2 regions of the Veillonella sp. CNR 79/14 genome follow, and region 1 is predicted to be linked to the other one. Evidence: riboswitches for the same ligand, from Rfam matches in the RefSeq annotation. Region 1 holds a riboswitch; the other holds the start of a gene.
What was found. A riboswitch is a leader RNA that binds a small molecule or an ion and turns the genes downstream of it on or off. The one in region 1 is predicted to bind thiamine pyrophosphate.
Positions count from the first base shown of each region.

Region 2: linked by a shared signal. The riboswitch ahead of cytX (putative hydroxymethylpyrimidine transporter CytX) and the one ahead of thiS (sulfur carrier protein ThiS) in region 1 are both predicted to bind thiamine pyrophosphate.

Region 1 is NZ_RQVH01000004.1:2,990-7,368, forward strand. It holds gene thiH (2-iminoacetate synthase ThiH) at 1-237, opposite strand, end outside; gene EO119_RS02250 (thiazole synthase) at 254-1,045, opposite strand; gene thiF (sulfur carrier protein ThiS adenylyltransferase ThiF) at 1,056-1,631, opposite strand; gene thiS (sulfur carrier protein ThiS) at 1,632-1,823, opposite strand; TPP riboswitch at 2,096-2,195, opposite strand; gene EO119_RS02265 (coenzyme F420-0:L-glutamate ligase) at 2,246-2,902, opposite strand; gene EO119_RS02270 (hypothetical protein) at 2,913-3,452, opposite strand; gene murI (glutamate racemase) at 3,461-4,279, opposite strand; gene EO119_RS02280 (thioesterase family protein) at 4,283-4,379, opposite strand, start outside.
Region 2 is NZ_RQVH01000001.1:69,877-74,255, forward strand. It holds gene EO119_RS00300 (DNA repair protein RecO) at 1-583, shown strand, start outside; gene cytX (putative hydroxymethylpyrimidine transporter CytX) at 716-1,909, opposite strand; TPP riboswitch at 2,053-2,160, opposite strand; TPP riboswitch at 2,341-2,437, shown strand; gene thiD (bifunctional hydroxymethylpyrimidine kinase/phosphomethylpyrimidine kinase) at 2,504-3,310, shown strand; gene thiE (thiamine phosphate synthase) at 3,405-4,076, shown strand.

The DNA of each region.
Region 1 (4,379 bases):
TTCCGCTAGTTCTTCCAAAAATGGTTCTGCTGCAGGAGATAATAAAATTTTCAGTCCTTCTACATCAATGGTATCTTCTTGCAACACACGGTGCACATCATCTGCTGTGTATCGATCGTACGTATATTGCTCACGTTCTCGCAATACCGTCTCTAAAATAGGACTTTCAATTTGATCCATGTGGGGGCGATACTTCCAACATGGATCATCTATATGGTATCTGGTGGTACTAGACATGGCTATTCCTTTCCTATTATCTCAAAAATCCAGTCAACGGAGATGAAGCGCTACCACCGGTTTCAAGAGTAGGCCCTAATTTTGACAAATATGCCAATCTTCCTGCTTGGATGGCTAAACCAAATGCTTTCGCCATACCTCGAATATGGCCCGCAGAAGCTACGGCTGTATTTGCCATGATTGCAGCTACGCCCATTTCCATTGCTTCTGCTGCTTGGGATGGAGCACCAATACCAGCATCTACAATGATAGGCAAATCAATTTCATTCACTAAAATTTTGATAAATTCCTTTGTCTGCAATCCACGATTAGATCCAATTGGCGCCGCTAACGGCATCACCGCAGCGGCTCCAGCATTCACCAAATCACGAGCCACTTCTAAGTCTGGATACATGTATGGCATAACGATGAATCCTTCTTTTGCTAATATTTCTGTAGCTTTAATGGTCTCCCCATTATGTGGCAATAAATATTTTGAATCTTTCATAATTTCTACTTTTACAAAATCTCCACAACCTGTAGCTCGGGATAATCTTGCTATACGCACCGCTTCTTCAGCATCTCGAGCGCCACTCGTATTAGGGATTAAGATAGTATCCTTTGGGATAGCATCTAGGATATTTTCCACTTCTCCACCTACCGCACGACGTAGGGCTAAGGTAATCATTTCTGCACCCGCTTCTTCTAGGACAGCCTCGATTAAGTCGATAGAAAATTTTCCAGACCCCAAGATAAATCGAGAATGTAATGTATGTCCCCCTAAGGTCCATGTATCTTGTGTTTCCATATCTTTTACTGAACGTGTCATAGGTTCCTCCTTAATCAATATCTTCCCCATGTAGTAGTTGAATCACAGCATTTGCCATATGTCCGGCGCACACCATGACACGAGCGGCAGTAATTTTTCCGATAGAATCGATATCGCTCACTCCATCGCCACATAGATACCAACGATGATGTCTTCGTTCACGGCGGATACCATTACTATCCCCCCAACCTGCCATACCTGAACAGCCTACTAATAATGGCTCTGCTGGATGGGTCAAAATAACTTCTGTCATCCACGCTTTTGTGACAGCCTTGTCCACTGCTTCTACAACCATATCATAGCCATCGATTAATTCAGATAATCTTTCTGGTGTGAGGCATTCATTATGAACGATAACTTCACAGTTTGGATTCATCCGATTGAGATGGCCTTTCATAGCCTCCACTTTTAAAACTCCTACATCATTCACCTCATAATATTGACGGCCTAAGTTACTTTCATCCACAACGTCAAAGTCTACGATTTCTAACTGACCAATTCCAGCACGGCACAATGCCACTGCCACATGGGATCCAACACCGCCTACACCGATGATCAGAACTTTTTTATCTTGTAAAGATACCATTTAGCCACCTCCTACAAAGGTTACTACTTCCATTGTGTCTGCAGGACTCACACGAGTCGATTCCCAGTCTGCTTTAGAAAGAATCTTCCCATTATATTCCACTACGATGCGATCCATTCGAAACGCTAGGGCTGCCAGTACTTCTTGCACTGTTTGCCCCTCATAATGATACGTTGCTCCATTTACTTTCATCATATCCTCCTAACTATAGCGTATGCTATATACCTATTTCAAACTAGTATCATACCAATTATCCGTCATGGCTCCTTCACCACATACTAGTATAAAAAAACAGCACGAAAAACCATACCCGCGGTGGTATGCCCCTTCATGCTGTAGCACTCTATCGTCTCACTATTCTGTTCCCCTTGTACATCCACTTAGATACACCTTCCATGCATACTCATATACGATATACCATCCTATAAAAGCACAAAAAAGGACATCCTGTTGGATGTCCTCAGTATGACGAATCAAACTTATCCTACGTTGGCATTATCCAAATCAGGTTATGGGTCAAAACTTTCGTTTACTCTCAGCCACTAGGCTCCCCAAAGTTCTCTTTCAGTATACGCTGATACGCCTCAATTTGCAAGTCTAAGTATCAACAACTTTTATCGTCTCCGTGCAGACACAGAGGCATAATTTTTAATCACAACGATAGGTGTCATTTGGCTATCATTGCCAAATGGATTATCGATTAAAATTTGTGCAATTTGCTGCGGTTTCAATCCACGACTATGTCCTAAGATAGCCGCTCGTTTTAAATCATTCACGTCCGCTACACAAGCCCCATAGGCACCTGTTGCTTTCATAATAGCATCGGCTACTGCATGTGGTTGTTTTGGTCCATATACAATGCATTTATCAAATGGAGGCATAGTCCCTGTCACATCATCTGTTAAGGATGCAGTCCGTGCCATTTGATAGAACACACCAGATTTTTTAAACACTTTAGCTACGGCTCCACAGAGGAAGGCAAACATCATTTTCCATTCCCCTTCTTTATCCATAGCTGCTTGCATACCATACACAGATGCCATAGAACCATCAGGATGGATAAAGCGATTTAAAAATTTAGCTTGCCAAGATACTTTTAAATCTTCTGGTCGTGTAAACTCCCCTTGCGTGATAGCCACGACGGATTCTGCTACGCACACAATATCTTCTGGTCCAATATAAGGACCTGCAAATTCTACGATAGCCTCTACGATATCATCTTTGTTCGTTAAAATGCGCGTAGGGATTGGTAATAGTTCTAATTCTGCCATGATGTACCTCCTATTTACGCATTGCTACTTCTAACTCTTCTGCAGTTAGAGTAATTCTAGTTTTTGAAATACGGTATGCCTCACGACCTACTACTTGATGGTAGATATCGATAGGCATGTCTGGGAATCCCACTAAGTCTTTACGAATATTACCACTATTAGCCGTCATCACTAGACGCAAACGAATGGTACTGCCTTGTCGTTGTTTATAGACTAACGCTTCCCAATAGCCATCATGACGTTCTGCCTTTGCATCGGTTAACCACGATTGAATTCGCACATTGTCAAATTGTTCTTGTGGTAATAAATGACGAGGGAACATATCCATGATGGTTCCGTATTGTTTACCTCTGTTCACAAATGGAATATCCGTAGATAACACTACTTGATCAAAACTAATGTCTTCTACCACAAATGGAGTGCGACGTTTCACCATGATCACAATGTCTTCATTGCCTTGGCGCCATGCAAATATGCGGTAGGCAATATAAATGATAGCAATGATACAGGCTATCCACACTAGGGTATCTATTAATGTGTAAATATACATAGTTCCTCCTATAGAGTAATGAGCTTAGCTGTTAAGCTAGTATCCTTGAAAATATCTTGTACGATAGACGTTACTCGATCCGCATGGCTAGTAACACAAACTTGTATAGAACCTTTTCTACCTGATGTCTGCTCCAAATCTTCTCCGTACAAAATAGCTCCTACAGCATCAGATGTTTCCCACGCAGGGTCTACAAAGCAAATTTGTTCTTTAGCCAACTCACGCAGTATGGGTTCTACTAAGGGATAGTGGGTACATCCTAAAATGGCCACTTCCACATTTGCCTCTACCAAAGGCTGTACATATTCTTTTGCACAATGTCGTAAAACTGCATCATCTAAATGACCTTCTTCAATACAGGCCGCCAAATCTTTACAGCCTTGTTCTACTACTTTTACATGAGGCTTCAAGGTATGGACTGCATCCATATGTTTATGACTATTAATAGTCGCTACCGTAGCCATAATGCCTAAAGGTCCTTTACGTTTCTGTTTAACCTTAATACGCAGAGCATCATGAATCCCCTGTGCCATCCCCACAATAGGTACATCAAATTGTTTGGATAGTTTGTCCAAGGCTACCACAGAAAATGTATTGCAAGCGATGACTATTAGTTTCACTGGTTGGGCCACTAAAAACTCTGCAATTTTCGTAGCAATGCCTTCAATTTCCTCAATCGGCCTATTGCCTACTGGATTGTTTGCACTATCTCCAACATAAATAAAATCTTCTTCCGGAAATTCTTGTGCTAGCACAGATAATACAGACAATCCACCGATTCCAGAGTCGAATACTCCAATAGGTAATTCCTTCTGTATGGGCGTCATTCCCTACTCCTCCTCTGCTACGGCTTTCATGGGTTTAAAAAATATATCTGGCAAGCGAATAATTTTACCTGTTTCTTTAGCAGTAAACACATTTTGTGTT
Region 2 (4,379 bases), on a different contig from region 1:
TGTTCCTCATAAACGTAAAGCTAACTATAAAGAAGGAGCGTATTTACAACCTTTAAGCTGTTTATATTTGACAGTAGCACCTAATGGAGACATGTACGATATTATCCAGATAGATGGGATTTCTACACGCGATTATGAAAGTTTAGAAGATATTTCCTATGCTACTTTTAGCGGTGAACTGGTAAGTGCTTTATTTGAAAAAGGTAAATTAGACCGCAGTGTATATACGAATATGAGCCGATTTTTACAATCTATACAGGATAAACCCATTCGCTTAGGTTCTATTGTGCTGGGGTGGCATATGTTAAGTCTGGCGGGATTTGTGCCACAAGGGCAACATTGTGAAGACCCTGAGGTAATGGCAAGTCTTTGCGATGAAATCTATGAAGCCTGTCAGTATGTAGTGAAACAAGAGCTACAACAAGGGATAACAATGCTTTTGAACTATGATTGGATTCCTACAAAGCCTTTACGTCTTACTGCGAATCAATGGGATCAATTAGAAATTCTATTGCGAAAACTTTTGACATATCAACTAGGATATACATTGCATAGCATTGAGTTTTTAGAGACGATGATATAATTAATATATTAAAATGAAAACAGGAGCTACCTTTCATAGAAGGAATGCTCCTGTTTTGATTTGTGAAGTTATTGTAAAATGTATAATGAAATAATGAGTGCTTATATACGCACTAAATAGTATAGTAAGCGGTTATATTTCTTTTTTCTTTTTAGAAATTAGGCTAATGATATAGGCTGTTGCAATGGTTGCTAATGCTGTTCCTACGATAGTAGATAGGCTAGCTCCTAAGAATGGGTTGCTGTCAAGGAATTGATGGTACATATAAGTACCAGATGCCCAACAAATGATATACAAACTAGGTCCATGGTCAAGATGTGGACAATGACGTAATAAGAAATAGTGAGTTAATAAAATAGCAATCATTGGGGCAAATACGGATCCAATCATATATAAGAAAGGAATGATATTATCCATTGGATAGATGGATGCACCGATGGTGCCGATGACGGTAACGATAATACCGATGGTACGACCAGAGTATTTAGATTGCAAACTTTCAGAGGAAATACCAGCAGATAGGGCATCCATAAAAGTAGTTGTGACAGTAGAGAATACGATGATAATTAACCCACCAAATCCTAAACCAGCATGAAGTAGAACCTTTGCAATGTTGCTTTCATTTGTATAGAGGGCCGCAGCGAGGCCTAATACATACATGACAGAACTAGTTACGCCGTATACGATGGCACTAGCAGCAGTACCTGCTACAGGGTTCTTGGATAATCGAGTATAATCACTAATCAATGGTAGCCAAGACAATGGCATAGCGATGGATAATTCCAAAGCCGCTGTGAAAGTCATTTCGTCAGTGATGATTCCTTGGCTGTGAATGGAACTTTCTTGTAACAAGCTAATTAACAAATAGATGCAGAGGATACCTAAGCCGTAGCCCATGATACTGTTGATATAGCCCATGTTACGGATACCAATGAAGAGCCATACAATGATGAGAGCACCGATAATGATAGTCCATGCAGTGAATGGTAGATTCCATAATTCTACGGCACCAAGAGCACCGTCATAAATCATAATACCGGTCCAACCAATCAGTTGTAGAACGTTTAAAATGGAAAATAATTTCATGCCCCCATTGCCAAAGACAGTGGATACAGTTTGCATAGAACTCATGTGTTCACGAGCGCCGATGAGTCCTGCACCAAATAATAACAAACAGCCGATGACGTGACCTATGATGATGGCTAATAGGCCGTCGGAAAATCCTAGGGGCGCAAAATAGGTGCCCGTCATAATTTCCGCAATGGAAAGAGCGGCGCCGAACCAAATGAGGGACAACCGCGATGATGAAAGTTTTGAATCAGTCATGAATACTCCTAACTATGCCAGTGGGAACAAAAAAGACTAATCTGAAACGATTAGCCTGTAGATGATAGATATTCTTAATATACCTAGTATTGTAAACAGGAACCATATGGTAATGTGTCCTTATGTGTTTGTATAGGTACTACAAAAATATACTAATATATCCCTACGTTGGCATTATCCAAATCAGGTTATGGGTTAGTAGCACATAGCCACTTCTCAGCCCACTTTAGTGAGCACCCCTTACAGATGTATTATACGAATTGAATGATACTACGTCAATAGCAATATATAGGTAAATGTAATGTATTATATGAAATACATAAGATATTTAAATATCTATATTGAGAGAAAATCTCTTCTAGTGAAAGTAGTTTAGCTGTAATTTATTGTATTGCATTGGTTACTATTTCATGTTATAACTAAATTAATATAAGAACCACTAGGGGTGCTTATGCTGAGATTGATGAGTATCAAAACCCTAGACCTGAACCAGATAATGCTGGCGGAGGAAAGTGGATGGCATCGAATACTAGATATTGTATAAGAACCGTCCCTAGGATTGGTTCTTTTTTGTTACTAGTAAAGGAGATACCTATGAAATTACATAAAGCGTTAACAATTGCAGGAACAGATCCAACAGGCGGTGCAGGGGTGATGGCGGACTTAAAAAGCTTTCAAAGTCGTCATGTCTATGGGATGGCTGTTATTACATCCGTAGTGGCACAAAACACAAGAGGTGTAACGCAAATTGCCCATATGGATGTATCCATGATTGAAGCACAGTTACAATCGGTGTATACAGACATTGTACCGGAAGCAGTGAAAACTGGCATGTTAGCCACAGCAGAGATGATGGAACTCATCGGGACATATATAGATCCTAAGGTACCCTATGTGTTAGACCCTGTGATGATTGCCACCAGTGGGGATCGATTGATTTCCGATGAGGCGGTGAAAGCCTTACAAAGCAAATTGATTCCGAAAGCGACCTTGATTACACCGAACCGTAGTGAAGCCGAAGTACTAGCAGATATGAAAATTGATACGGTAGAAGCTTTACATACAGCAGGGATTCGTATTTTACAAGAATTAGGCCCTCAAGCAGTCATCATCAAAGGTGGTCACATAGGAGATGAGGCCACAGATTACTTGTTTACAAAAGATACTATGTCCATGCATCGCTCTTGGACAAGTCCTAAATATGACACAGTACACACCCATGGCACAGGTTGTACATTCTCTGCTGTTATAACAGCAGAACTTGCCAAAGGGAAATCCTTGGAAGACGCTATTACGATTGGTAAAGAATATATCCGATTAGCTATTTTGCATAACCCTGGTCTGGGCACAGGCAATGGGCCAGTGAATCATATGGCCTATGGGGATGAATATTCTGATTAATATAGGTATGATCCATATCATATCAACCATACTTAGTGTCGTGGTATACTATAAGTAATCTGTTTTGGTTGTTATATAAGAAACGAGGATTATTTTGAAACATCATGATATAGATACAGTGCGCTCCATGATGGGCTTGTACTTCATTTGTGGAACACCGAATACGAAGGATATTCACAAGACCCTTACAGAAGCTTGTAAAGGCGGTATTACTTGCTTTCAACTTCGTGAAAAAGGAGAAGGTGCTTTAGTAGGTGACGAAAAAGGGCAGTTGGCACGGGAGTTACAGAAAATTTGCAAAGAATATGGAGTTCCTTTCATCATTAATGATGATGTAGAATTAGCGGAACGAATTGGTGCTGATGGTGTTCATGTGGGACAAGACGATATGGATCTTGAAGAAGTACGCAAACGATTGCCTCAAGCCCTTGTGGGGACATCCATTAATTCTGTAGAAGAGTTGGAGAACACAAAGTTGGACTATGTGAATTACATCGGTGTAGGTCCTATGTATGCGACAAGCACAAAAAAAGATGCCAAAACTGTGCGAGGGCCCGAATTAATTTTAGCTTTACGTGCTCATAATCCAACTATTCCTATGGTAGCTATTGGTGGCATTAATCGAGATAATTTTGACGATGTATTAGCGGAACCGGTAGATGGTATTGCGGTGATCTCAGCCATCACAGAAATGGAAGACGTCGAATATGAAACTGCCATGTGGATAGAGAACATGGAATGGTGTAAGATGTTCTTGGAAAAATAATATACAGAACATATTACTAGACCTTTGTGGTATAGGGGGATAGTAAAAGCAATTAAGAACTTACATCAGTAATTCAGCGGATACACCTTGACACTAACCCCTTTTATCCATACAATAGTATATATACATAAGTGATGAAGCAGAGGAGTATACTCCCGTTAGCGAGTGAGGACGGTGAAAGCTCACAAATGAGTAGAAGGCGCTGTGGAGCATGGGCAGGAACGTTGTACCATACTAGGTATGGACAATTAGTAAAGGCTATTTTTTAAAAGAGGGCATTAGCCAATTAGGGTGGAACCGCGG